4 regions of the Pseudophaeobacter sp. genome follow, and region 2 is predicted to be linked to each of the others. Evidence: riboswitches for the same ligand, from Rfam matches in the RefSeq annotation. Region 2 holds a riboswitch; each other region holds the start of a gene.
What was found. Region 2 has a riboswitch for cobalamin ahead of ACN0VH_RS00705 (TonB-dependent receptor plug domain-containing protein). Riboswitches for the same ligand answer to the same signal wherever they lie in the genome.
Positions count from the first base shown of each region.

Region 1: it holds a riboswitch for cobalamin, as region 2 does, so the genes downstream of both, ACN0VH_RS06790 (ABC transporter substrate-binding protein) here and ACN0VH_RS00705 (TonB-dependent receptor plug domain-containing protein) in region 2, are expected to answer to the same signal.
Region 3: it holds a riboswitch for cobalamin, as region 2 does, so the genes downstream of both, ACN0VH_RS06315 (DUF1636 family protein) here and ACN0VH_RS00705 (TonB-dependent receptor plug domain-containing protein) in region 2, are expected to answer to the same signal.
Region 4: it holds a riboswitch for cobalamin, as region 2 does, so the genes downstream of both, ACN0VH_RS06385 (CbtB domain-containing protein) here and ACN0VH_RS00705 (TonB-dependent receptor plug domain-containing protein) in region 2, are expected to answer to the same signal.

Region 1 is NZ_JBLWXG010000002.1:72,172-79,349, reverse strand. It holds gene ACN0VH_RS06800 (homocysteine S-methyltransferase family protein) at 1-919, shown strand, start outside; gene metH (methionine synthase) at 916-3,642, shown strand; cobalamin riboswitch at 3,742-3,937, shown strand; gene ACN0VH_RS06790 (ABC transporter substrate-binding protein) at 4,109-5,119, shown strand; gene ACN0VH_RS06785 (FecCD family ABC transporter permease) at 5,116-6,156, shown strand; gene ACN0VH_RS06780 (ABC transporter ATP-binding protein) at 6,153-6,920, shown strand; gene ACN0VH_RS06775 (pseudoazurin) at 6,925-7,178, shown strand, end outside.
Region 2 is NZ_JBLWXG010000001.1:138,222-145,399, forward strand. It holds gene ACN0VH_RS00685 (adenosylcobinamide amidohydrolase) at 1-440, opposite strand, end outside; gene ACN0VH_RS00690 (ABC transporter ATP-binding protein) at 440-1,195, opposite strand; gene ACN0VH_RS00695 (FecCD family ABC transporter permease) at 1,192-2,175, opposite strand; gene ACN0VH_RS00700 (ABC transporter substrate-binding protein) at 2,172-3,008, opposite strand; gene ACN0VH_RS00705 (TonB-dependent receptor plug domain-containing protein) at 3,012-4,886, opposite strand; cobalamin riboswitch at 5,043-5,251, opposite strand; gene ACN0VH_RS00710 (N-acyl-D-amino-acid deacylase family protein) at 5,990-7,178, opposite strand, start outside.
Region 3 is NZ_JBLWXG010000001.1:1,322,679-1,329,856, forward strand. It holds gene ACN0VH_RS06300 (DeoR/GlpR family DNA-binding transcription regulator) at 54-839, shown strand; gene glpD (glycerol-3-phosphate dehydrogenase) at 832-2,442, shown strand; gene cobO (cob(I)yrinic acid a,c-diamide adenosyltransferase) at 2,547-3,182, opposite strand; cobalamin riboswitch at 3,233-3,461, shown strand; gene ACN0VH_RS06315 (DUF1636 family protein) at 3,556-3,975, shown strand; gene cobW (cobalamin biosynthesis protein CobW) at 3,972-5,006, shown strand; gene cobN (cobaltochelatase subunit CobN) at 5,096-7,178, shown strand, end outside.
Region 4 is NZ_JBLWXG010000001.1:1,337,945-1,345,122, forward strand. It holds gene ACN0VH_RS06370 (cobyrinic acid a,c-diamide synthase CobB) at 1-794, shown strand, start outside; gene cobA (uroporphyrinogen-III C-methyltransferase) at 791-1,528, shown strand; gene ACN0VH_RS06380 (DUF1636 family protein) at 1,533-1,868, shown strand; cobalamin riboswitch at 1,964-2,183, shown strand; gene ACN0VH_RS06385 (CbtB domain-containing protein) at 2,219-2,389, shown strand; gene ACN0VH_RS06390 (CbtA family protein) at 2,394-3,083, shown strand; gene ACN0VH_RS06395 (hypothetical protein) at 3,147-3,647, shown strand; gene cobF (precorrin-6A synthase (deacetylating)) at 3,830-4,597, shown strand; gene ACN0VH_RS06405 (DMT family transporter) at 4,608-5,474, opposite strand; gene ACN0VH_RS06410 (aminotransferase-like domain-containing protein) at 5,512-6,900, opposite strand; gene ACN0VH_RS06415 (DUF983 domain-containing protein) at 7,073-7,178, shown strand, end outside.

The sequences.
Region 1 (7,178 bases), on a different contig from region 2:
CGGCCACGGGTCTGGCCATGCCTGCCGCCACCATTCGGATCATCCGCAAAAGGGCAACAACGATATGTTGATCCTGACCCAGCCCAAGGCGGTCGAGGAGATCCATTTCGACTTTGCCATGGCAGGTGCCGATATTGTCGAGACCAACACCTTTTCTGCCACGACGATCGCGCAGGCTGATTACGGGATGGAGGACGCGGTGCATGATCTGAACGCCGAAGGCGCGCGCATCGCCCGCCGCGCGATGGACCGCGCCACGGCGATCGACGGCAAGCCGCGGTTTGTTGCCGGGGCAGTTGGGCCGACGAACCGTACCGCTTCGCTTAGCCCCGATGTGAACGATCCCGGCTATCGCGCTGTGACCTTTGATGACCTGCGCATTGCCTATGGCCAGCAGGTGAACGGGCTGATCGCTGGCGGCGCTGACCTTATTCTGATCGAGACGATCTTTGACACGCTGAACGCCAAGGCTGCAATTTTTGCATGTTATGAGGCGTTTGAAAAACATGGCGCACAATTGCCTCTGATGATTTCGGGCACGATCACCGATGCCTCGGGGCGCACGCTGTCTGGGCAGACTCCGACGGCCTTTTGGCATTCGGTGGCCCATGCGCGCCCCTTTAGCGTGGGGTTGAACTGCGCCCTTGGGGCCGCCGCGATGCGTCCGCATCTGGCCGAGCTTGCGGGCGTCGCCGACACGCTGATCTGCGCCTACCCCAATGCGGGCCTGCCCAATGCCTTTGGCCAATACGACGAAGGCCCGGACGATACCGCGCGCCAAGTGGCGCAGTTTGCGGCCGAAGCGCTGGTGAACGTGGTTGGCGGCTGCTGCGGCACCACGCCCGACCATATCGCGGCCATTGCCGAGGCGGTGGCGCCTTTTGCGCCGCGCCGCTTGCCAAGCGAGGTCGCAGCATGAGCCGGTATTTGCGCCTTTCCGGGCTGGAACCATTTGTTCTGACGCCCGATATCCCCTTCGTCAACGTGGGCGAGCGCACCAATGTCACCGGCTCTGCCCGTTTTCGCAAGCTGATCACCAACCATGACTATGCCGCCGCATTGGACGTGGCACGCGATCAGGTGGAAAACGGCGCGCAGATCATCGACATCAACATGGATGAGGGGCTGATCGACAGCAAGCAGGCGATGGTGGACTTTCTGAACCTCGTCGCGTCCGAGCCCGATATCGCCCGCGTGCCGGTGATGATCGACAGCTCTAAATGGGAGGTGATCGAGGCGGGGCTGCAATGCGTACAGGGCAAATCCATCGTCAATTCCATTTCTATGAAAGAGGGCGAAGACCAGTTCCGCCATCAGGCGCAGCTCTGCCTTGCCTATGGCGCGGCAGTTGTGGTCATGGCCTTTGACGAAGAGGGGCAGGCCGATACCTGTGCCCGCAAGACCGAGATTTGCGCGCGTGCCTATCGCATCCTCGTGGATGAGGTCGGCTTTCCGCCCGAAGACATTATCTTTGATCCCAACGTATTCGCGGTGGCGACGGGGATTGAAGAGCATGACAACTACGGCGTCGATTTCATCGAGGCGACCCGCTGGATCCGGGCAAACCTTCCGCATGCCCATGTTTCGGGTGGGGTGTCGAACCTGTCATTCAGTTTTCGCGGGAACGAACCGGTGCGGGAAGCGATGCATGCCGTGTTTCTCTATCACGCCATTCAGGCGGGGATGGATATGGGCATCGTCAACGCCGGGCAATTGGCGGTCTATGACCAGATCGATCCGGAACTGCGCGAGGCCTGCGAGGATGTGGTTTTGAACCGCCGTCCAAAAGCCGGGGGCAGCGCAACCGAGCGGATGCTGGACATTGCCGAGCGGTTTCGCGGCGGCCTGCGCGAGGAAAAGACCCGCGATCTGGCTTGGCGTGACTGGAGCGTGGAAAAGCGCATGGAGCATGCGCTGGTCAACGGCATCACTGAATTCATCGAGGCCGATACCGAAGAGGCGCGCCAATCCGCCGAACGCCCACTTCACGTGATCGAAGGCCCGCTAATGGCGGGGATGAATGTGGTGGGCGATCTTTTTGGCGCCGGTAAGATGTTCCTGCCGCAGGTGGTGAAATCGGCGCGTGTGATGAAACAGGCGGTGGCGATCCTGTTGCCCTACATGGAAGAAGAAAAGCGCCTGTCAGGCGGCGAAGGGCGCGAAAGTGCCGGCAAGGTTCTGATGGCAACCGTAAAGGGCGATGTGCATGACATCGGCAAGAATATCGTCGGCGTGGTTCTGGCCTGCAACAATTACGAGATCATCGATCTGGGCGTGATGGTACCGCCGCAGAAAATTCTTGAAACTGCACGTGCGGAAAACGTTGATGTGATCGGCCTGTCGGGTCTGATCACCCCCAGCCTTGATGAAATGACCCATCTGGCCGCCGAGATGGAGCGCGAGGGCTTCGATATCCCGCTGCTGATTGGTGGCGCGACCACCTCCAAGGTGCATACCGCCGTCAAGATTGCGCCGCGCTACACAGGCAGCCAGGCGATCTATGTACTGGATGCCAGCCGCGCGGTGGGGGTGGTCAGCCAATTGCTGAGCGATGATCGCAAATCGGCCTATGTCAATGGGATCAAAGCTGAATATATCGAAGTGACCGAGCGCCACGAACGCGCCGAGCGCGCCAAGAAACGGGTGCCGCTGCCCGAGGCGCGGGCCAATGCGATGACAATTGACTGGCAGGGCTACAGTGTTGCCCGCCCCGAATGTCTGGGCACGCGGGTGATCGATGATTGGGATCTGGCGGAAATCGCCGAGTATATCGACTGGACGCCATTCTTTCGCACATGGGAGCTGAAGGGGGTTTACCCCAAGATACTGCAGGACGACAAACAGGGCGCAGCCGCCCGTGCGTTGTTCGCGGATGCGCAGGCGATGCTGAAACGGATCATTGACGAACGCTGGTTTGGCCCGCGCGCTGTTGTCGGTTTCTGGCCCGCAAATGCTGAAGGCGATGACATCCACCTGTTCAAGGATGGCGGTCGGCAGGTGCCGCTTGCCACGCTACACACCTTGCGCCAGCAACATGCCAAGCGGCCGGGGCGGCCCAACGTGGCGCTGGCCGATTTTGTCGCGCCCAAGGGCGTTGACGATTATATCGGCGGCTTTGTTGTTACCGCCGGCCCAGAGGAAAAGGCGATTGCCGAGCGGTTCGACAAGGCAAATGACAACTACTCCTCGATCCTGGTCAAGGCGCTGGCCGACCGCTACGCCGAGGCAATGGCCGAGATGTTGCACCAGCGTGTGCGCCGCGAGCTCTGGCCTTATGCCCCCGATGAAACCTTTGCCCCTGCTGACCTGGTGGGCGAACCCTATCGCGGCATTCGCCCTGCCCCCGGCTATCCTGCCCAGCCCGACCATACCGAAAAGCGTACGCTTTTCAGCCTGCTGGACGCCGAAGCCGCCACCGGGGTGGAGCTGACCGAAAGCATGGCGATGTGGCCCGGATCATCGGTGTCTGGCCTCTATATCGCCCACCCCGACAGCTATTACTTTGGCGTCGCCAAGGTTGAGCGGGATCAGGTGCAGGATTATGCGACCCGCAAGGGCATGACGCTGGAAGAGGCCGAACGCTGGTTGGCCCCGGTGCTGAACTACACCCCAACCGGCATTTCGGTGGTCGCAGCGGAATAGGGGGGCAGTGCCGGGTTGCGCATTTTACAGCCGTAGCACGGCGGGCAAAGGCGGCAGGGTTCCGCAACAGAATAGTCGTTGCAACAGGGGAAATTGCTTACTAGAACACAACCTGTCGGTTTCCATGAGGAATCAAAAGGGAATCCGCCACCGGCTTGCCGGTGAACCGGAACTGCCCCCGCAACTGTAGGCGATGAGCGTGCAGCGATCATGCCACTGTGGCCACCGTGCCATGGGAAGGCCGCTGCTGTGATGACTCGCAAGTCAGGAGACCTGCCGACGCTGAATGCAACGCGGCCCGGGCGGGGAGTCCGGGGAGGTGTCGAATGAGATTAATCCTGCGGTGCCCAAAGGCACCTGCCATCGCCAGTACCTATGCGTCGCCCCTTTCGGGTGCCGTATTCGTCAGCCACGGGTTCGCTATTCCCTCTTTGTTTCTGGTCGCATCATCCCCTGGAGACAATCAATGTATTCCCGATTTCTGACGGCGGCTCTGCTGGGCGTGGCCAGTTTTGTGCCGATGGCGCAGGCCCAGACGACCTATCCTTTGACGATTGAAAATTGCGGTGTCGAGGTCACCTTCGATGCAGCCCCCAAGACTGCGGTTACGGTCGGTCAGGCCGGAACCGAGCTTTTGTATTCGCTTGGACTTGGCGACAAGGTCGCGGGAACATCGGTCTGGTTTACCGAGGTGTTGCCTGAATTTTCTGAATTGAATGCGGGTGTCGAACGGCTGGCGGACAATGATCCCAGCTTCGAATCCGTGGTCGACAAGCGCCCGGATATCGTTGCGGTGCAATATGAATGGCATATCGGCCCGCAGGGCATCGTTGCCACCCGCGAACAATTCTCGGATCTTGGCATCCCGACCTTTGTTCTGCCCGCCGATTGCTGGGCCAAGGACAACAGCACCGGATCGGACGGAACCCGCTCTGCCATGTTTGAGATGGCCAGCATTTATGCAGGCGTCACCCAGCTTGCGCAGATCTTCGATGTGTCTGACAAAGGCGACGCCTTGCTGGCGGATCTGAAGGCCCGCGAAGCTGCGGCCATTGCAAAGGCGGCTGAGTTGGATCTGCAAGATGCCTCGGCTGTTTTCTGGTTCTCGTCGGCCGAGATGGACATTGACCCCTACGTTGCCGGGCGCAAGGGGCCTCCGGGTTATATGATGGACAAGCTCGGGCTGCGTAATGTCGTGGAAAGCGACGAGGAATGGCCGGTTGTCGGCTGGGAAACCATCGCCCGCGCGAATCCGTCAGTCATCGTGGTGGCCAAGATGGACAGGCGCCGCTTTGCGGCGGATGATGTCGAGAAAAAGCTGGAATTTCTTAGAACAGACCCGGTGACCAGCCAGATGGATGCTGTAAAGAATGACCGCATCGTGATCCTGAATGCGCATTCTATGGATCCATCAATCCGCAATATCACGGCGCTTGAAACGCTGGCCGAGGCCCTGCCGAAGTTCGATCTGCAATGACGGATGCGGCTGCTCCAGGCGTTTTTCGGCGCTCGTTTGGGCTGTGGATTGCACAGGGGCCAGCCGTATTGATCCTGGCAATCCTGGCTGGGGTTGTCATTGGTGAAACGCCGCTGCCGCTTTCGACGGTGGCGGCGGTCTTTGCAAACCGTCTTTGGGATGCGGGTTTGATCCTTGATCCGATCGACGCTGGCATAATCTGGAGCTACCGGCTGCCGCGCACCCTGGTCGCTGCGGGCTGTGGCGCGGGTCTTGCCCTATCGGGCGTTGTTCTACAGGCTTTGGTGCGCAATGCCTTGGCGGATCCCTATCTTTTGGGCGTCTCTGCGGGGGCCGGAGCGGGCGCCGTGGCCGTGACGATCCTTGGCGTCGGTGGCGGGTTGCTCGGGATTTCGGGCGGGGCCTTTATCGGTGCGACCCTGTCATTTGTCGTGGTGGCGGCGCTGGCGCGGGCCGCGGGTGGCGGCTCGGCGCAGCTTGTGCTTGCGGGCATCGCCGGTTCGCAGCTTTTCAACGCGTTGACCTCCTTTCTTATCGCCAAGTCGGCGAATGCGGAACAGGCGCGCGGCATCATGTTCTGGCTGCTGGGCAATCTGTCCGGCGTACGATGGCCGGATGTCATGCTGGCGGCGCCCGTCGCGATGATCGGCTTTCTGATCTGCCTGTGGTTTGCACGCGCGATGGATGCGTTTTCCTTCGGTGTTTCTTCAGCGGCATCGCTTGGCGTGCCGGTTCGCCGGGTTCAGATTGTGCTGATCGGTGTGGTGACGCTGATGACTGCGACCATGGTCAGCCTGGTTGGATCCATCGGATTCGTCGGCCTTGTCATCCCGCATGCCATGCGGTTTGTCGTCGGTCCGAGACACGCGCGGCTGGTGCCCGCCTCGGCGCTTGCGGGGGCTGTCTTTCTGATTGCGGCGGATATCGCCTCGCGGATGCTGATCCCCGGTCAGGTTGTCCCGATCGGCGTGGTCACAGCGCTGGTCGGCGCGCCGGGCTTTGCGCTGATTCTTGTACACAGCCGGAGGCGGCTGTGAGACTGGCAGCAAAATCCCTCGGCTGGGCGGCGGGATCGCGGCGCATTGTTCAAGAGGTCTCGCTTGAGATTGCCCCGGGCGAGACATTCGGCCTGATCGGCCCAAACGGCTCTGGCAAGTCTACGCTCTTACGTCTTTTGGCGGGGCTTCTGGCGCGGCCATTTGGTGTTGTTTTGCTGGACGGCGATCCCCTGACCAGCCTTGGCAGGCGCGACATTGCCCAGCAGATTGCAGTTGTGGAACAGATTGCCGAAACCTCCGAGGCGCTTTCGGTGCGCGATGTGGTCGAGCTTGGCCGCACGCCCTGGCTCTCGGCGCTGGCGCCTTTTAGTGCGCAGGATCGGGTCATCGTTGCAGAATCTCTGGCGGCCGTGGACATGGCCGATATGGCGGGGCACAGCTGGGCAACGCTTTCGGGCGGTGAGCGCCAGCGCGTCCAGATCGCGCGGGCATTGGCGCAGCGGCCGCGTCTCTTGATGCTGGACGAGCCGACCAACCACCTGGATATCCACCACCAGCTGTCGCTGTTGCGGTTGGTGGGCGATTTGCCGGTGACGGTTGTCATGGCGCTGCATGATCTTAATCAGGCAATGAGATGCGATCGCCTTGGCGTGATGGAAGCGGGGCGGATGGTCGCCTGCGGCCCGCCCGAGGATGTGCTGACCCCTGCGCGGCTTGCATCAATCTTTCGCGTGCGGGCCACCCGGCTGCGCGACCCCGCCGACGGCGCAACGGTCTTTCGTTTTCAATGTCTTGAGGAGTGAACAGATGAAACCCATTGTACTGCTGCTGAGTGTCCTGACGGCCCTGACCGCCCGGCCTGCCTGGGCCGAGACGCATGAGGTGCAGATGTATACGCGCAACGCAAGCGGCCCGATGATCTATGAACCGGATTTTCTGCGGATCGCCCCCGGCGACGAAGTGCGTTTCATCCCGGTGCAACCGGGCCACAATGCTGCGACCATCGACGGCATGACGCCCGAAGGTGCCGCACCGTTCAAGAGCCAGATCAATGAAGATTA
Region 2 (7,178 bases):
CGGGCCTGGACGGCAATGCTCATCGCTTCGATCAGCCCGGCGTGGGTCAGCCCTTCGGAAAGGCGCAGGGCGACATTGATAGTCCCCCAGTTACGGCTGGCGTAGTCCATCCGGCTGCCGACCCGTTCGGCATTGGACAGGCCGACAGTGGCCACCGCATGGGCGCTGATTCCCTCCACTTCGGCTGTTGCCTCGCAGTAGCGGCGCACATCGCGCGAAGTGAGGAAGGCCACGGCATCTTCGCCGCCCCGCTGTCCCAGTTCATCTGCAAACCATTCGGTGACATCCAGATCATGCGGAAGGTCGCTGTTGCTGACTTCGCGCCACAAGATACGACGGGCAGCAACCAGGCCGGGACGATTCACCGCCCAGCTTAGCACCTGCATTTCTGCGCCGAGATCGAATTCGATCCAGGGGCGTTCCAGGCTGACCCGGCCCATCACAGCACCTCCAGCGGCTGGAACACCGGCCCGTGCGCGGTGTGCTCGTGCCAGACAGAGATGCCAAAGGCGCGGGCCATAAGGGCACGCGTCAGCACGCTAGCGGGCGGGCCATCCGCGAGAATGCCACCTTCGGTCAGCAGGATCAGACGGGTGCAGTGGCGTGCTGCCAGCCCCAGATCATGCAGTGACACCAGTGCGGCGCGGCCTTCGGCGGCGAGGCTGGCAAAGACCTCCATGGTGGAGATCTGATGCGCCGGATCCAGACCGGCGGCAGGTTCATCGGCCATCAATAGCGGCGTATCCTGGGCCAGTGCGCGGGCAATCAGCGCACGGGCTTGTTCACCGCCCGACAGGCGCGAGGCGGCCCGCTGGCGGAACGGATCAAGCCCCATGCGTTCAATCGACTGATCGACCAGCATCTGATCACCAGGTGGCAGCCGCAGCCCCTGCGGCACATGCGGCAGGCGGCCAAGCGCCACCAGCCGCTCTACCGGGATCGGCCAGGCAATTTCGCGTGACTGCGGCATCCAGGATACCGCGCGGGCGCGCTCTGCCGCGCTCATCTGTGCCAGCGAACTGCTGCCTGCGGCAGGGATCAGCCCAAGGGCCGCCCGCATCAGGCTGCTTTTGCCTGCCCCATTCGGCCCCAGCAGGCCGACGAACTCACCCGCTCGGATTTCAAAGGACACATCGCGGAGCACCGGGCGGTTTCGCAATGTGACAGAGAGGTTCCGGACCGAAAGCACGCTCATGCCAGACCTTTCCGTGTCTTGTAGATCAGGTGCAGGAACAGCGGCGCTCCGACCAGGGCGGTGACCACCCCCAGTTTCAGGTCACGGGATGGCAGGATGATCCGCACGGCGATATCGGCCAGTTGCAGCATGATGGCGCCGCCAAGCGCAGAGGCCCACAACAGCCGCGACGGCTGGCCACCCACCAACGGGCGCAGGATATGCGGCACCACAAGGCCGATAAAGCCGATGGCCCCGGCCATCGCAGTTGCACCGCCGACAATGCTGGCGGTTCCGACCACCAGCAGCAACCGCATCCGGTGCAGGTTCATTCCCATGGTCTGCGCTGCATCCTCGCCCAGGGTCAGCGCATCCAGGCCCCGCGCCAGCGTCAGCAGGATTGCGGCCCCCGCCAGCGCAAAGGGCAGCACCAGCCAGACATGCAGCATCGACCGGTCCGCCAGAGATCCCATCATCCAGAACACGATCTCATTGGCGGCAAAGGGATTGGGCGACAGGTTCAAGACCAGCGAGGTGAGCGCCGCCGCCATCGCCGAAATCGCAATGCCCGCCAGGATCAGCGTCAGTGAACCGCCCTGCGGCCCGGCCAGCGCCATCACCATAAAGACACCGGCGAGAGCACCTGCCAGAGCCGCCAGCGGCAGACCCAGGGTGAGGCTGGCCGCCAGTCCAGTGTTGATCGCCAGCACCGCCCCCAGCGCCGCCGAGGAGGACACGCCAATCAAACCGGGTTCAGCCAGCGGGTTGCGCAGGTAGCCTTGCATAGCGGCCCCTGCCAGCCCCAGCCCACTGCCGATGATTATCGCCAGCAGCGCCCGCGGCAGGCGGATTTCACGCATCACCAGGGTGAGCGGGCCATAGCTTTTGTCGAACAGCGCCGCCAGGCTTTCACCGATACCCACATCCGCGGGCCCCAGGGTGAGCGAGATCAGAAACAGCGCCAGCATCGCTGCGGTCAGCGTCAGCATCAGACGGGTCATTCCCGGTCCTCCTTATCCAAAAACAGGCGGCGCTCTTCGGCCAGTGTTTCCACTGCGCGCAGCACATGCGGGGTGCCGCAGACCCAGTCGGCATCGCGCATCTGCCCGGCGCCACTGCGGGCGGCCAGATGGCGCACCACCGGATGCGCTAGATTTTCCTCGCTGCGCGCGGCGCGTGGATAGGGCGAGGTTCCGATCAGAAATTCGGGTTCTGACATGGCGAGCAGTTCCAGGGGCATGCGGCCGGAGCGCCCATAGCCCAGCTCATCCGCGATATTGCGCAGCCCCGCCGCGCGCAGGATCTGTCCTGCCAGCGACATGCTGCCAGAGGTGAACCCGTTGGCGGCATAAAGCGCCGCGCGCGGCCGCTCCGGCCCGACTTGCTCCTGCGTTGCCAGCCGCTGGTCGTAGTCTGCCAGCAATGCGCGGGCCGCCTCTTCGCGACCCAGCACCTCACCCATCTGCTCGATACGTGCGCGGACATCCTGCAGTGAGTTGGCGGGCTGAAACACCACCACCGGAATGCCAAGACGGCGCAGCATTTCCGTGGTGGCCACTGTCGAATAGGCACCGGCAATCACCAGATCGGGCTGCAGCAAATATATTTCTTCCGCCAGCCCATGGTTGACGGGGTAGGCCAGGGCGTGTTCCGCCATGGCCGAGGCGCGTGTGTCCCGCGCGATGTAGGAAACCGATGCCAACTGGCCGGGCGCTGCAAGCAGCATTGCCAGCTGGTCGGTGCAGAGGTTCATCGACACCACGCGGGACGGCCCGGCAAATGCACCGGTGGCGGCCCACAGAAGGGCCAGGGCTATGCCGGACAGTTTGCGCATGGATCAGAACGTTGATTCCAAACCAACATAGAGCGCACGGCCGCGTTTGGCGTACCCCCAAACGTCGGAATACTCTTTGTCGAACAGGTTGGTGACACGACCGGTCAGGGTGACCTGATCGGTGAGGTCATATCGAGCCGCGACGTCCACGGTCACATAGCTCGGCATCTCCACCACCGGATACGGCCAGGCGCCGAAAAACTGCGTATCGTAGTTCCCGGTCACATAGCGCAGATCGGCGTTCACGCTGCCACGTGCGTTCATGAACTGATGCGTCGCGCTTAGCAGCAATTCGTGCTTGGGACGGCGCACCTCGACGGAGCCATCGGCGTTTGATGCGTCCAGGTAGGTGTATGCCAGACGGAAAGTCAGATCATCGGTGGCTTTGATGTCACCGGCGATTTCGACACCGCGGCGCTTGGCCTTTTCAGTTCGGTTGCGATAGGTGTTCATGCCCAGACCGGTGTCGAAATACCATTCGATTTCGTCTGTCAGGTTTTCGCGAAACATGGTGACGTCAACCAGACCACGGCCTTGCAGGAACGGCACTTCGACGCCCAAGTCAAAGCTGCGGTTTTTCTCAGGCGCTAGGTTCGGATTGCCAACAGTGCCAGACGAACTGCCAAACAGCTCGAAGAAGGATGGGTCGACGCTGCCTTCACCCGCCGACGCGTGCAGGCGAACGCCGTTGCCAAACACATAGGCGGCGCCGACGTTCCAGGTGGTGTCATCGTCGAATGAGCTGTTGTTGTCACGCCGCAGCCCGCCCTGAACGCTCAAGCCATTATTGAACGATCCACGATATTCCACCGCAAAAGATGTCCGGTCAGGTCGGTAGTCTGGGTTGGAGTTCGACCGTTTCTGAGTATTTTCAGCGATCACGTTCACGATCTGGTTGGCGTCTTCCAGTGTCGCACTGTCCAGCGCGAAGCTCAGTAGATAACGCACCGATTTCCGGTCCGCCTGAGAAAAGCGGCCAGCGCTGGATAGGCTTTCGAAGTCGCTGTAATCGTAGGACAGGCGGTGTTTCATGCGTCCGCCCAACATTGCGTATTCGGCAAATATACTGGCGAGCCGCTCGGTGCGCTCGGAGGTTGCAGTGGGGTCGTCGGTGACGCTTTGATCAACCGTCACAGCCGAGTAGTTTTGCGGATCGCTGTCGTACTCCTCTTCGGAATGGCGGAAGGAGAAGCCAAGCTGCAAATCTTCCGACACCAAATAGTCGCCGGTCAGGTTGATGGTACTGCGCTCAATCCCGTCTTTTTCGCCGCCACTGCCGGAGATGTCATAGCCGCGATCGTTCAGGTGTGACAGACCGACCGCCAGGCCGCCGCGTTCATTGCGCATTGAATAGCGCCCCGCGACCGAGGTTGCGTCACCACCTTCGATTTTGCCAAACAGCTCGCGACCGATGGCACCCTTCTTGGTGATGATATTGATGACACCCGACGACGCGCTGGATCCGTAGAACACCGATTGCGGGCCGCGCAGAACTTCGATGCGTTCGATATTGGCGGTTTCCAGGCCCGACAGGATGTATTCGTCATTCCCAGCCGATGCAGGAACGCCGTCGATCAGTATCAGTGTATTGTTGCCTTCACCGCCGCGGATGCGGATCTGAGTGAAATTGTCGCCAGAACCGTTGACCGAAATACCGGGCACCGCGCGCAGCGCGTCCTGAACGGTCAGAATGCCGCGTTCTTCGATTTCTTCGCTCGTCAGGACCGAAGCTGAGCGGCCGTATTTCTGGGCCTCGACCGGCGTAAAGCCGCCGGAGACGATGATCTCTCCCAGATCGGTGACGACGTCATCCTGGGCGATTACGATTGCTGGTGCGGCGGCCAGAGCCGCAGCCAATGACAGGCTTGCCTTGCGCATATTCCATTCCTCCCGACCCGCGCAACAAGCACAGGCCAAGTGACTGCCAAAGCGGGCAGTGTATTCGGGTTTGGTCTTTGAAAGGCATTGCCTCCGCAGACAGTGAAAACTGCCACCACTACGGAAATCCGTTATCTACAGCGCGCCCCGCACCGGGATAGGGTGATCATCCTGGCAGGTCTCCTGACTTGCGGGTCGAGGCTTTGCCGCACCTTCCCGCCCCTCGGGGCAGTGGCATCTCGCAGCATTGCTCTCCGCTCACAGTTGCGGGGGCAGTCACGGATTCGGCGCCTGTTGGCTACACCTCACCGTGTTCCCTATTAACCGGGTGGTTTCCCAGCCGGACCAGAATTGCCGGAACTTATGCAAGTTGAGCTTTTTTTGTCAAGCGCCAATGTCTCACTGGCCGCCTTGGATGCGGCTCCAAAAGGCTGCTTCCCCAGTAGGTTAGGTTTTGTCTATTTCATTTGCTGATCGGAGAGGTCGCTTGGCGACGAGAAATTCTGATGAGCTGATGTCGGTTGGCGTTGATAACTGCAAATAAGTCTTTCATTTGATTGGGTTCGGCAAGGGGGGCGGTCTTGTTACGCAGGAAGATCAAGCGGCTGCCGCTGGTGGCAACGTTCCGGAAATTGCCACTCTGCATTGTCGGCTTGGAAGCCTGCCTGAGCACACATTTTGTGCGCCGGACTTTGAGCGGGATGGGGTTTTTGCCCCGGATCATTCCAGCGATATATGTGAATCCGTTCAATAAGGCGAACAGAACGGCGACAACGACGCCGAGGTAATTACGGAAGCCGCCCGGCGTTCCAACCTGAAGGCGTCGACTATGGCTTGCTGCAGCATATCCTCCATATTGGCTCGCTCAGACATACCCTGCCTCTCTGAGCTGAACCGCATCGATACCGGGAGGCTCAGGCATTTCTGACAATGCTGCCGCCCGGGCTTCTTTGAGGAGGCAGGTTTCTTCTACCTGGGGAGATGCAGGATCACTTTCCGCGAAATGCGCGGCCTTGACGCTACCAAAGTCGTGAACATTCTCGAGCGTGAGAAGCGAGAGCAGGGCAGATGCGGCGCGTACCGGGCGCGCAGTGCGAGGCCTGTCACAGCACTGCCCCGGCTCTGGCGCCGGTATGGCCGCCTGCACACCAGCTTTCGCGGCCATTGACAAAGACCAGGTCGATACCTTCCGCAGGGCGGGTGGGGTGCGTGTAATCGTTGCCTTCACGGATGGAGGCGGCATCAAAGACCACTAGGTCCGCATACATACCTTTGGCGATGCGGCCCCGATCCTGTAGCCCAAAGCGGTCGGCGGGCATCGAGGTCATGCGTTTGATGCCAGTTTCAAGGTCAAAGACCCCTGTGTCGCGGACATAATGCCCAAGAACCCGCGGGAAGGTGCCCCAGACACGTGGGTGCGGATGGCTGCCACGGGCGATCCCATCTGAACAGATGATCGTATGCTCATAAGCAAGGATGCGGCGCACATCGGTCTCATCCATGATGAAAAATATGCCAGTGGCCGGCAGCAGGCGTTCCATCGCACTGTCGATATCGGTGCCCCATTCCGCCGCGATGTCAGACAGATCGCGACCTGCCATTTCGGGGTAGGGGACGGATTCAGCGACGATCACCCGGCTGGCCTGTCTGTGGCGGCCCGAATTCAGCATCGTGGAAGACGCCGTCCAGGGCGTCGTATCCAGCCCGACGTCCTGCAGTTTTCGCGCTTGGTCAATCATCGCAAGCGTCGTTTCGCTCAGCCCGTGATTGGCAAGGCCCGCGCATTTGTGATGGCTGACATGAACACCACAGCAGGCATCACGGCCGATCTGAAAGGTTTCTTCGAGCGCTTCAATGACTTGATCGCCCTCATCACGCATATGGGTGACGTAAAGTCGGCCATGTGCCTGCGCGACCCGCGCCATTTCTATCAGCTCTTGGGTGGTCGCGGCACGGGCGGGCGGATAGAACGGCCCGGTCGACAGTCCGATCCCGCCCTCCGACAGGGCGCGGTCAAGCGCGCGAACCATGGCGGCGGTCTCGGCCCGGTCGGCGGGGCGGTCGAGGTCAGCCACTTCGTTGATCCTTAGCGTGCCATGCCCGATCAGGCAGGCGCTGTTCACCGCAGGCGGATCCGCCCGCAGCCGGTCGCGATAGGCGGCATAACTGGCAAAACGCGGCATGTCATCCGACAGGACCATGCCCAAGGGCTGCGGTAAGGGGCCGGTCGCGGTCAGCGGCGCGATGGAAAAGCCGCAATTGCCGTTGATGATCGTGGTCACTCCCTGGCTC
Region 3 (7,178 bases), 1.2 Mb from region 2:
AATGATGACTCTCGAAATGAGATAGGCTAAATCCCACATCAAAAGGAAAGCCAATGGATGCAGCGACTCGTCACTCTCACATTCTGGATCTGCTGAACGCCCAGGAACGGGTCGAGGTGGAGGATCTGTCGCGCCGTTTTGCGGTCTCACTGCAAACCATCCGCACGGATCTGCGCGATCTTTCCGCGCGGGGCGCGTTGTCGCGTGTCCATGGCGGCGCAGTGCGCATCAGCTCTGCTGCCAACCGCGCCTATGCCGATCGGCGCAAACAAAACGCCAGCGCCAAGCAGGCCATGGCCGCCGTTCTGGCAGATCTGATCCCCGATCGCTGCTCTGTCGCGCTGAATATCGGCACCTCAACCGAACAAGCCGCACGGGCGCTCAGCAGTCACCGGGGGCTGACTGTTCTTTCCAATAATATAAATATTATCAATCTTATGATTGGCGGAGAGTCCAAGGAGCTGGTTCTGGTCGGTGGCACTGTGCGGCAAAGCGATGGCGCAATCATTGGCGAGGATGCAGTCAAGTTTATCTCGCGATACAAAGTGGATTATGCCATCATCGGTGCCTCGGCGCTGGATGCGGATGGCGCCGTCCTGGACCATGACGCCAACGAGGTTTCTGTCGCCCGCGCCCTGTTGAAGAATGCGCGCAACAAGATCCTTCTCTGTGATGGCAGCAAATTCGCTCTCTCTGCACCGGTGCGAATCTGCGACCTGACAGACCTGGATATCGTGATCACCGACCAATTGCCCCCTGCCCAATTTTGCGATGTCGCCCGCGCCGCTGGCACCCGCATCCTGACCACTGCCACAAACGAAAGCCCCGAAAATGTCTGACACCAAGATCACCGATCTCTTTATCATTGGCGGCGGTATCAATGGCTGCGGCATCGCCCGTGACGCCGCCGGGCGCGGCCTTTCCGTCACGCTGGCCGAGATGAACGACCTGGCTTCGGCCACGTCTTCGGCCTCGACCAAGCTGTTTCATGGCGGGCTGCGCTATCTTGAATACTTCGAATTCAGACTGGTGCGCGAGGCCCTGATCGAACGCGAGGTACTGTTGAAAGCGATGCCGCATATTTCCTGGCCAATGCGCTTTGTGCTGCCCTTCCACAAGGATATGCGGTTCGACAATGACACGCCGACGTCAAAACTGCTGACCACCTTCATGCCCTGGATGAAGGGGCGGCGCCCGGCCTGGCTGATCCGTCTGGGGCTGTTTTTGTACGATTCCCTTGGCAAGCGTGGCATCCTGCCCGGCACCAGCACGGTGGATCTGACCACCGATGTGGCAGGCCGCCCGCTGAAGTCGAAATTCAAAAAGGCCTTTGAATATTCCGATTGCTGGGTCGAAGACGCCCGGCTGGTGGTGCTGAACGCCCGCGACGCGCAGGCCCGTGGCGCCAATATCATGACCCGCACCGAAGTCTTGCACGCAGAGCGCCGCGCCGATCACTGGGTCATCACTGTCAAGGATCACGCCAGCGGCGAAACGGCAGAGCATCACGCCAAGATGCTGGTCAATGCAGGCGGGCCATGGGTGGCGGATCTGCTGCGCCAGACCCTGGGGCAAAACAGCCGCGAAACCGTGCGTCTGGTGCGCGGCAGCCATATCGTGGTGCCAAAACTGTTTGACCACGGTCGCTGCTATTTCTTTCAGGGGACCGATGGCCGGATTATCTTTGCCATCCCCTATGAAGAAGACTTCACCCTGATCGGCACCACCGATGCAGATCACCCTGATCCCGGAACCGCGCCGGAATGCACGCCAGAAGAACAGGACTATCTGGTGAATTTTGCGTCGCAGTATTTTGCAAAGCCGCTCAGCCGCGATGATGTGATCTGGACCTATTCCGGGGTGCGCCCACTTTATGATGATGGCGCCAGTTCGGCCACCGCAGCGACGCGCGAATATGTGCTGACGCTGGATCAAACCCAGGCGCCGCTGCTGAATGTCTTTGGCGGCAAGATCACCACCTATCGCAAGCTGGCGGAATCCGCCCTGGCCAAGATTGGCGAGGCCCTGCCAGGCCTTTCAGGCAACTGGACCGCTGGCGTGCCGATGCCAGGAGGCGACTTTCCGGTGGAAGATGTCGCCAAGCTGACGGCCAAACTGGCCAGCGACTATCCGTTCCTCAGCGCCTATGCCACGCGCCGTCTGATCCGTGCCTACGGGCTGGAAGCCTGGGAGGTTCTGGGAGATGCAAAAGCACCAGAAGATCTGGGGCAGGATTTTGGCGCAACCATCACTGCACGCGAGCTGGACTGGGTAATCAGGAACGAATGGGTGCGCACAGGCGAAGATTTTCTATTGCGCCGCACCAAGCTGAACCTGCGGCTTGATGCAGCCCAGCGTGCGGCTGTGGATGCGTATATTCGAAACAATCCCGCCCTTCTGTCAGCTGCAGAAAACCGGGCTGCGTCGGTGGCTCAGACGTGACCCAGATATAATCTGGGCCTGATCCGTTTTTTTGGGGATGCACAAGTCCGCCTGCGCGGCGGGCAAGGCACTGCCCGCCTTTTCGACCGCGCAGCGCCTTTCTCTTAAAATTCCACGCCTTTTTGCGCCTTAATACCGGCACGAAAGGGGTGCTTGACCTGCCCCATCTCGGTGACAAGATCGGCGATCTCGATCAGCTCTTCTTTGGCGTTGCGGCCGGTCAGCACCACATGGGTCATCGGCGGCTTTTCCTCCACCAGGAATTCCAGCACTTCGTCCAGATCCAGGTAATCATAGCGCAGCGCGATGTTGATCTCGTCCAAGAGCACCATGGTGTTGCGCTCATCCCGAATCATCTCTTTGGCTTTTTCCCAGCCCTTTTGCGCCGCAGCGATATCGCGCGCCTTATCCTGTGTTTCCCAGGTAAAGCCTTCGCCCATCGCATAAAACTGGCACAGATCGCTGAAGTTTTCCTCAATCAGGCTACGCTCGCCGGTCTGCCAGGCGCCTTTGATGAATTGCACCACAGCCGAGGGCATGCCATGGGCGATACACCGCATGATCATCCCGAATCCCGAGCTGGACTTGCCCTTGCCCGGGCCAGTGTGGACGATGATCAGCCCCTTTTCGCCATCCTTGTTTTTCATCATGCGATCGCGGGCGGCCTTTTTCTTGGCCATCTTTGAGGCATGCCGTGCCGCTTCCTCTTCTGAAACGCCGGTTTCGGACTTCTCGCTCACTGGGGTCACTCCTGCTGTTTGTGCAAGTCTTGACAAGGAAGCCCCCAATAGCGCAAGGGGTTTTCGTTGGTTCCTGCAAATTGCAGGCGAAGAGGGAATGTGACAGGCAGGTGCCCCCCCCTTGGCATCAGTCTCAAGCACAGCCGCCCCCGCGACCGTGACCGGAGAGGTCTCTGATGCCACTGGTGCCCTGCGCCGGGAAGGCAAGAGAGCCGCAGACAGGCCCTAGGCCTGTTGAAATCCGCAAGCCGGGAGACCTGCCAACGCATGAGACAACGGGCGAACGGGGTGTGTCGCAACTGGTTGTGGGAGCGCACCTCTGCCCTCCCCCTGCTGGCACTGCCCCTTGGCCCCACAATGGATGTGCGCGCTGATGGCAGACGATATGGCGGACCCCCCCGCCCCAAATACCGCAGAGGTCACCCTGACGATCTGCACCACCTGCAAACGCGAAGGTGTTGACCCCGAATCCACACGCCCCGGCACCCTGCTGCTGTCGGCCCTCTCCGAGGCGACATTGCCAGACGGGGTCACGGTGCGCGGTGTTGAATGCCTGTCCGCCTGCAAACGTGGCTGCGCCATGGTGCTGACCGGTGGCGATACCCGCTGGAGCTACATCTACGGCGACCTAGATCCCGAAGCCCATGTCGACGACATTCTGGCCGGGGCTGCCGCCTATGCTGCCACGACCGATGGGCTGGTGCCCTGGCGCGAACGCCCACAGGTATTTCGCAAGCAATCCATCGCCCGCATTCCCCCGATCACATTCCCCTGCAAGGACGAAACCCCATGAGCGATCTCAACAAAATTCCTGTCACCGTCATCACTGGTTTCCTCGGTGCGGGCAAGACCACGCTGATCCGCCACCTGATGCAAAACCCCCAGGGCAAGCGCCTGGCGGTTCTGGTCAATGAATTTGGCACCGCAGGCGTCGATGGCGATATCCTGAAATCCTGCGCCGATGAAAACTGTCCTGAAAACAACATTGTGGAGCTGGCAAACGGCTGTATCTGCTGCACCGTGGCGGATGATTTCATCCCCACCATCGAGGCCCTGATGGCCCTGCCAGAGGCCCCCGAACATATCCTGATCGAGACCTCAGGCCTGGCCCTGCCCAAGCCGCTGCTCAAGGCCTTTGACTGGCCGGCCATCCGATCGCGCATCACCGTTGATGGCGTCATTGCCCTAGCCGACGCCGAAGCCGTGGCCGCAGGGCAGTTTGCCCCCGATCTCGCCGCCGTCGAGGCCCAGCGCGCTGCCGACGATAGCCTGGATCATGAAACGCCGCTGTCGGAAGTGTTTGAGGATCAGATCGCTTGCGCCGATATCGTGCTCTTGTCCAAGGCCGATCTGGCGGGCGAGGCCGGACTGGAACAGGCCCGCAAGGTGATCGAGGCCGAAGCCCCGCGCCAGCTGCCGATCCTCCCCATGAGCGAGGGCGTGATTGATCCGCGCATCATTCTGGGGCTTAATGCAGCCGCCGAAGACGATCTGGAGGCACGCCCCAGCCATCACGATGGCCACCACGACCACGAACATGACGATTTTGAAAGCATAGTTGTCGAAATGGGCGAAGTTTCTGACCCGGAAGCGCTGCAAAATGCCATTGTGAACCTGGCTCGGACACGCAATATCCTGCGGGTCAAAGGCTATGTTGCAGTAAAGGGCAAGCCAATGCGCATGTTGGTACAGGCCGTTGGCGAACGTCTGCGGGCACAATATGATCAGCCCTGGGGCGATGCACCGCGTCGCACCCAGTTGGTGGTCATTGCCGAACATGACAATATCGACGGGGCCGCCATCCGGGCAGACCTGGGCGCCTAGGCCACTGGCAAAGACAAAGCAAACGCGGGTGCCGCATTCCGGCTGCAAGGCCAGGCGGCACCCTAAACACTCTGCAAGAGGCCTCACCAATGCACGTCGTTTTTCGTGAAAGCCACGGGTTGGATCAAACCGACACGCCACAGGATCTGGGGCAATCGCCCGCAGATTTGGTGGTGCTGTCCTTTTCCGACAGCGACCTTGGGGCCTTTGCGGCAGGCTGGCATCGCGCCGATGGCAAACTACCCAGCCTGCGGCTGGCCAATCTGGTGGCGCTGAAACACCCGCTGTCGGTCGACACCTATGCCGAACAGACACTCGCCGGGGCCAAGGGGGTGCTGGTGCGGCTGATTGGCGGCGAAAGCTATTGGCCCTATGGGCTGGCCACCCTGCAGGATCTGGCCCGCCGCCGCGGCATCGCCCTGGCAATCCTGCCTGCCGATGGCCGTGAAGATCCTCGGCTGGACGATCTGTCGACCCTGCCAGCCTCGACCCTGCGGCGGCTGCAGGCGCTTTGTGATGCGGGCGGCGCGGTAGCGGCGCAGGCGGCGCTGGCGCAGCTCTCGCTGGCGGCGGGACTATATGCCGGGCCAGTTCTGGGGTTGAAATCCACCCCGCAGCACGGCTTCTATGATCCTGATCTGGGGGTGATTTCGCCCCCCGATATGCAGAATAAACCTTTGGTTCTGATCAGTTTCTACCGCTCTTACCTGACTGCCGCCGATACCGCCCCGGTGGATGCCTTGATTGCTGAACTGCGCGCCCGTGGCTACGCTGCCTACGGCGTGTTTGCCGCCAGCTTGAAATCCACCCAGACCGCCGCCTGGCTGCGCGAGACCCTGCCGGTGCTGAAGCCAGCCGCTATTGTCAACGCCACCGCCTTTTCGGCCCAGGGCAGTGATGGCAGCGCCTCGCCGCTGAATGCCACTGGCTGCCCGGTGTTTCAGGTGGCGCTGTCCACCGCCCGCAAAAAGGATTGGGCCGAAGCGGCGCGCGGGCTCTCGCCTGCGGATCTGGCGATGCATGTCGTTCTGCCCGAAGTAGACGGTCGTATCCTGGCAGGGGTTGTAAGTTTCAAATCCCCCGGCAAGCAGGATCCGGACCTTCAGTATTCCCGCTTTGCCCACCGCCCCGTTGCTGATCGCATCGCGGCGGTTGTCGACCGGGTCGAAGGCTGGCTGCGTCTTGCAGCCCAGCCCAATACGGCCAAGCGCCCGGCGCTGATCCTGTCGACCTATCCCGGCAAGGCCCACAATCTGGCCCATGCGGTGGGGCTGGATGCGCTGGCCTCCTGTGAGGAAATCCTGGCAGGATTGGCCAAGCAGGGCTATGACACCGCGCCGCAGGGGGATCTTGGCCTGCGGCTGGACAGCGCCGCTCTGCGCTTTTCGCTGCAGGAATATACCGCCGCGCTGGCCAGCCTGCCGCAGGTGCTACAACAGGACCTGGCCGCCGCCTGGGGGGCGCCGCAGCAGGATCCCGACTGCAGGGATGGCGCGTTTCACTTCAAGGCGCTGCAGGCGGGCAAGGCGCTGATCGCCCTGCAACCGGAACGTGGCGAGGTACAGACCCGCGTTGACGACTACCATGATCTGGAACGCACGCCGCGCCATGCCTATGTCGCCTTTTATCTCTGGCTGCGCCAGCACAGCGATGCGCTGGTCCATATCGGTGCCCATGGCACCCTCGAATGGCTGCCCGGCAAATCCGTTGCACTCTCGGCGGCCTGCTGGCCCGAAGCGCTGACCGGCGCGCTGCCCGTTGTCTATCCCTTTATCGTCAACGACCCCGGCGAGGCCGCCCAGGCCAAGCGTCGCATTGGTGCCGTAACCCTGGGCCATGTGCCGCCGCCCCTGGCCCAGACCACCCTGCCCGAGGGCATGGCGCGGCTGGAAAACCTGCTGGATGAATATTCCACCGCCGATGGGCTGGACCCGGCACGGCGCGACCGTCTGCTGGAGGATATCCGCGCTGAGGCCCAGGGCACTGGCGTCGAGGCAGATCTCGGCCTCACCCCTGACACCTCTGCGGCAGAGGCCATCACCCGGATCGATGCCTTTGTCTGCGACATCAAGGAAAGCCAGTATGGCGAGGGGCTGCACATCTTTGGCACCGGCGATTGCGGCGCGGCGGAACATGCCGGGCTGATCGCTGCGCTGAATGGGCAGTTGGTGC
Region 4 (7,178 bases), 1.2 Mb from region 2:
TCAAGGTTCTGGGCGCGCTGCCCCGGCGCGGCGATCTCGCCTTGCCCGAACGCCACCTGGGCCTGATTCAGGCGGTGGAACATCCCGATCTGGAAGCCGCCATCGCAGGCTATGCCACTTTCCTGCGCGAACATGTGGATCTTGAGGCGCTCAAATCGGCAGCCATGGGCGCGGCCGCCCCAGCCCCCAACAGGCTGCCAAAGCCCCCGGCGCAGCGCATCGCGCTGGCACGGGATGCGGCCTTTTCCTTTACCTATCCGCATCTTTTGACCGGCTGGCGCGCCGCTGGCGCTGAAATCCTGCCGTTTTCCCCCCTCGCGGATGAGGCCCCGGCCCAAGACGCCGATCTGGTCTGGTTGCCCGGCGGTTACCCGGAACTGCACGGCGGCACCCTGGCCGCCGCCGAGACCTTCCGTGCGGGCCTGCGCAAGCACGCCGAGACCAAGCCAGTGCATGGCGAATGTGGGGGCTACATGGCCCTTGGCAACGCGCTGATCGACAAGGAAGGCAATCGCCATCAGATGGCCGGTCTGCTGGGGCTGGTCACCTCCTATGAAAAACGCAAATTCCATTTGGGCTATCGCCGCGCCGAGCTGCAGGCGCCGATGCCGGGCTTTGCAACAGGTGCAGCCCTGCGCGGGCATGAGTTCCACTATTCCACCATTCTGGATGAACCCGACGCCCCACTGGCCCATGTCATGGACGCCGATGGCAATCCGGTGCCGGAGACCGGCTCCATCAAGGGCCATGTCACCGGCACCTTTTTCCATCTGATCACCGGAGAAGGCGCATGAGCGGCTTTGTCAGCTTTGTCTCTTCCGGGCCGGGCGATCCCGACCTGTTGACGGTGAAGGCGGTCAAGAGACTGGAAGCTGCCGATGCGGTGCTGTTTGATGATCTGTCTGCCGGGCCGATCCTTACCCATGCCCGCGCCGAGGCCGATCTGGTGGGTGTTGGCAAACGCGCCGGACGCCCCTCGCCCAAACAGGACCACGTAAGCCAGCTCTTGGTGGACTACGCCCTAAGCGGACAGAATGTGGTGCGGCTGAAATCCGGCGACAGTGGCGTTTTTGGTCGCCTGGAAGAAGAAATCACTGCGCTACGGGCCGCCGGTATCGCGTTTGAGATCGTGCCTGGTGTAACGGCCGCTTCGGCGGCGGCGGCGGCGGCCAATATCCCGCTGACCCGGCGGCTGACGGCGCGCCGTATGCAGTTCATCACCGGTCACGACGTCACCGGTGGCCTGCCAGATAGCCTCAACATGGCGGCACTGGCCGACCCTGATGCCACCACGGTTGTCTATATGGGCAAACGCACCTTTGCCGCCCTGGCGGAAAAGCTGGTCGAAGCCGGTTTGCCACCTGAAACCCATGCGCTGGTGGCATTGGGGGTATCCACACCCGAACAGGAACTCAGCTGCCATACGGTGGGTGAATTGCCACAGGTTCTGCGTGCGATGGAAACCACTGCGCCGGTTCTCATACTCTACGGCCCGCTGGCCGATACCGATCTGACCCCGAGAGGCTGAGCCGGTGCCGCAGCCGACCCTGACCCTCTGCCGGAGTTGCCGGAGCGCCGATCTGGCCCTGCCCCTTCGCCTGACAGAGGCCTTGAAACAGGCCGGGATCGCGGCGCGGGTGCAGGAGGTGGACTGCATGTCCGGCTGCACACGCCCGCAGACCCTTGCGGTACGGCAAAGCGGCAAGACGGCCTATCTCTTTGGCGAGATCACCGCAGCGGACCTGCCAGATATCGTCGTCTTTTTGCGGCTCTTTGACGAAAGCGCAGATGGCACCCTGGCAGATGCCCGCCCTCTGGGAGCGCTGCGGATGAAGGCCATCGCGCGAATCCCGGCGGATCTGGACTAGATCCTGCAACAGGGGCAAAATCACCCTGCCCGCCGAAAAGTCGCATCTTTGCCCATGCAGGACGGTTTCCAACTTGACCGGGCGGTGTGACAAAGGGCACAACAAATGAACATGGTGTCCAACGGTGCAAAGCATCAGGGCTGAAACGGGAATGAGGAATGGCGGACCAAATCGCGGCGCCACACCCTCAACCGCCCCCGCGACTGTGAGCAGAGAGCGGTTTTTCATATCCACTGGGGCCAATCTGGCCACCGGGAAGGGGAAAAACCGCTGTGACCTGCGAGTCAGGAGACCGGCCATGTATTGGAATGCAACTTTTGTCGTCGGGTGTGACGACGTGGAGAATAATGATGACAACAAAGACACTGAACAAATCCGCTGCAGGCGTTGGTTTTGCACCCGCTCTGTTTGCCGTGATCCTCGGCCTGGGTATTGTCACCCTGACCGGTCACGTACAGGCCTCTGCCCTGCATGACGCGGCCCATGACGTCCGTCACGCAACCGGCTTCCCCTGCCACTAAGCAGATGATGAACCGTATCTTGACCAGCGCGTTGTTCGCTGGTGCTGCAGCAGGGTTGATAACCGCTCTGCTGCAGCTTCTTTTTGTGCAGCCTGTTCTTTTGCATGCCGAGCTTTATGAAAGCGGCGAGCTGGTGCATTTTGGCGGTGCCGCAGTTTCGGCGCATCCGGAGCTGCCCGGCTTTGACGTCATGCGCGACGGGTTGAGCATCATTTTCACCATGTTGACCTACACCGGCTATGCGCTGGTCATGGTTGCCCTGATGTCACTTGCCGAGAGCAAGGGCCATGTTGTCACCGCACGGGCGGGCATTCTCTGGGGGCTGGCAGGTTTTGTCACCTTCCATCTGGCGCCAGCTTTGACCCTGGCACCAGAAGTGCCCGGCGTCGCCGCTGCCGATGTTTTTGACCGCCAGATCTGGTGGACAGCAACCGTGGCTGCTGCTGGCATTGCCATGTGGCTCATCGCCTTTGGCGGCAATCTGGTCTCTTATGCCATTGCCGTGGCGCTGTTGCTGCTGCCGCATCTGATTGGTGCCCCGGAGCCAGACAGCTTTACCGGTCCGGTTCCAACCGAGATCGGCGCGCTGTTTGCCGCACGCGCCCTTGGCGTTGGCATGGCCGCCTGGGTTCTGCTTGGCACCTTCGCCGGTTATTTCTGGCAGTCGGAAGCGCCTCGTACCGCCGCAGCGTAATCGCAACAAGACCTCCGCCGACGCATCGCCACCGGCGGAGGTTTCTGTTTCAAAGGATCAAGAATGTCCCGTTCCCTCGCACTCTTTGCCATTGGGCTTACCTTTGGCTGTGGCATCGGTTTTGTTGTCGCTGCCGGCAATGGCATCACCTTCACCGGTCACGACCACGGCGACCCGGCGCAGCACGGCGGCGCAGAGCACCAGATGGAAAGCCTCGGCCACGCGCATAGCCAGCCGCTGATGATCACAGCGGGCAGTAGCGCGCCGAAAATCGCAGTCAAAGTCCACAAGGACCCGATGTCTGGCTGGAACCTGCAGGTCACGACAGAGAATTTCCTCTTCTCGCCCGAGCACGTCTCTACCGCGGATCGTCCCGGCGAAGGCCATGCCCATGTCTATATCAACGGCAGCAAGCTGACGCGGCTCTATGGCAACTGGCTGCATCTGGGCGATCTGCCCAAGGGCAAGGTCGAAATCACGGTGGCGCTGAACGCCAATAGCCACAGCCCGCTGATGATCGAGACAGATCCGATTGCTGACAGCGTGATCATTGAAAACCCCTGACCCCTTGGTGCCCCGGTTGCAGCCCTGGTCTGCCGCCTGACCTGACGCGAAGTCGATACAAAGCGGCCCGATCCCGCGATGCCGCCGGATCCGGGCTTGATTATGCTGAAACACGGCGCCATAGCGGGCCGTGTTTCTTTTTGGCAGGAGCCCGACAGATGAACAATGACAGTACGGCGGCCATGATCGAGCTTTCGCTCATTGGCATTGGCACCGGCAACCCGCAGCATCTGACCCTGCAAGCAGTCGCCGCGCTCAATGCCTGCGATCTGATCCTGATCCCGCATAAGGGCGCGGGCAAAGACGACCTCGCCGGGCTGCGCCAGCAGATCTGCGCCCAGGTGATCCAGCCCCCCGGCCCGCGCATTGTTGAATTTTCCCTGCCGGTGCGCGACCCCGCGATCCAGGACTACACCGCCCGCGTGGATCACTGGCACGATGCCATTGCCGAGGTCTGGATCAAAACCATCCGCGACCACTGCCCCGGTGGCAAGGTCAGGGTTGGCTTTCTGGTCTGGGGGGATCCGTCGCTATATGACAGCACCATGCGCATCGCCGAGCGCCTGAAGGCCACGCAGGATATCACGCTAAAGGTCATTCCCGGCGTGACCTCGATCCAGGCGCTGACCGCCGCACATGCCATCCCCCTGAACGAGATTGGCGCACCCTTTACGGTGACCACCGGGCGACAGCTGCGCGAAAACGGCTGGCCTGACAGTGCCGATACCCTGGTGATCATGCTGGATGGCGACTGCTCATTCCAGAAGATCGACCCCACTGGCGTTGACATCTGGTGGTCAGCCTATGCTGGCATGGAAAACCAGATCAGCATCTCTGGCAGGTTGCGCGAGGTGGCAGACCAGATCTGCGAAACCCGCGCCAGGGCAAGGGCTGACCACGGCTGGATCATGGATATCTACCTGCTACGCCGCACGCCCTCCGCCGCTTAAAACGCCGGGTTCAAGGCTGCGCCAGGCGCCGCCCTGCCAGCCACAGCGATGACAGTCCCGACAGGATAATCACGCAGAGCCCCAAGAGCGCCACCCCATCGGGCCAGGTGCCAAAGACAACACCGCCCAGCACCGTGGCAGCCAGCAGCTGACTGTAGATCAGTGGCGCCACGATATTGGCAGGGGTTGTTCGGTTGACCAGCACCAAAAGGAAATTCCCCGCCGCCGATCCAAGGGCGCTGATCAAGACCAGCCCGATCTGCGTTGGGCCCAGACTTTGCGGCAGCGCCCCCAGGGTAAAGGGCAGCAGCACAACAGCACCAATAATCAACTGTGATATCAGCAAGAACCGAGGTCGGTACTGCCCTGCAAGGCTGCGTGTCGCCACTAGGTAAGACCCATGGAAACAGCCCGCCAGCACGGCGAACCCCATACCGGCCTGCATGCCGAACCCCGGCTTGACCACCAAAAGCACACCGCCAAAACTGACCAGCAACAGTGCCACCCGGCTTGGATCAGCGCGCTCTTTCAGCACCAGTGCCGACAGCGCAAAGGCCACAATCGGCCCGACAAAGAAACCGCCGAAGACATTGGCAATCGGTTCGGTACGCAGCGCGGTCAAAATGCACAGGATGCCCGTGGCGATCAGCAGACCGCGCAACAGGATACGCCAATCAAGAAACCCGCGCAGCTCTGCCGCTTGCAAGCCGCTAAAGGGGAGAAGCACCACCGCCGCCACGGCAAAACGCGACCAGGCCACGAAAAATGGGCTGGCCCCCGCCATGGTCAGGGCCTTGCCAGCGGCATCACCGGTGACAATCAGGGTCATGGCCAGGACCACCGTCCCCAGAACCCGGAATGGAATATGTGAGGTCATCGGCGCTCTCCGAGAGAGGGGAGGATTGCAGTACCCATCATCCCAGCCAATCCTTACGCAGGATGGCATCGCGCAGAGCCATCAGATCCTGACGCAACTGCGGCAGACCGATGGGTCCGCCAAGGCACACGCGCAGGGCTTCACTGGGGGTTTCGGTGACGGTGAAGGCATCGCTGGGCATAATGCCAATCTGATGATTGGCCATACGACCCATGATTTCTGCCCGGCTGGTGCCTGCGGGCAGATCAATCCACAGGTTAAAGGCCTCGGGTGCGCCGCGCAGGGCGCAGCCGCTCAGACAGCTCTGCGCCAGCGCCTGTCTCTCGGCGGCAGCGCTGCGCACGAAGGCCTGGATCTCGGCGGCGGTACCATCTTCGATCCAGCGCCCCAACAGCGCCAGGCTTAGCGGCGAGGCCATCACATTAATGCTGCGCAGGGCCTGCAAGAACCCGCCCATATCCGCCCGTTGCGGCACCGTAGTATAGGCAAGCCGTAGCCCGGCGCCAAAGCATTTTGAAATCCCCGCCACATGCCAGGCCAGATCAGGCAGAGATTGGGCAAGGGGCGGCGGTGCATCGCGCGCGACAAAGCGGTAGGCATCATCCTCGATCAGCGGCATCTCATGTCGTTTCAACACCTCGGCAATCTCGCGGCGGCGGCCCTCGCTCAGGGTCTGGGTCGTTGGGTTTTGCAAGGTCGGATTGAGGTAAAGCGCCACCGGCCAATGGCTGGTGATCGCCTGCTCCAGCGCCTGCGGGCACATCCCATCCTGGTCAGAAGCAACCCCCACCAGACGCAGATCCAGACGGGCCGCGATGGCACGAATACCAGGATAGGTCAAGGTCTCACAAAGCAGCACCTGCCCCGGCTCGCTCAGCTGCGTCAATATCGCATAAAGGCTGGCGTGGGTCCCCGGTGTGATGGCAAAGCGATCCGGTGCATATTCCAGCCCATTGGCCTGCATCCAGCCCTGGGCAATGTCGCGGTCGGCGGCACTGCCCCGCACCGATTGATAGCGCAGCAGCGGTACAAGATTGGCGGCAATATCGGAGACGCCAGCAGCCATCCGGGCGACCAGCGCCGGATCATTGGGCTCTGGCGGCATATTCATCATCGGATCTTCTTCCAGAACCCGACGCGGATCTGGCAGAGGCAGGGCTTCGTCCGGTTTTGTGGCGACCTCTGGTGCGCGCACAAAGGTGCCACGTCCAACAAAGGTTTCAATGTCCCCCCGGCGCACGGATTCGGCGTACCCTCTTGAAACTGTAGAAAAATCAACACCCAATTCCTGTGCCACTCCGCGCTGTGGCGGCAGGCGGTCGCCCGGATGCAGCACCCCAGCGCGGATATCGGCGCGAATGGCGTCGGCAATCTCCACATAGCGCGGCCGATCAGAACCCGGCAGGGTTGGATGCCATTGTTTCAAAACTCTCTCCCTTGGCAGGCGCTCCCGTGGCGGGCTGTCCAGCGCTCTTTGATGCCGGAGGCACGCACAGGCGGTTGACCCGTTGCAGTCAAATTGATCGGTAATTGATTGCATAATTGATTGCAATCAATTTTCGAACATCCTAGAAACCGTACAACACAGGAGAGCCGCCATGACCACGCCCGCCCAAATCACCCCGACAGAAGCAGCACCACGCCCCTGGAAACCTGCTGTCCTGCGTGGGCTACGGCTGCGCTGCCCCAACTGTGGCGAAGGCA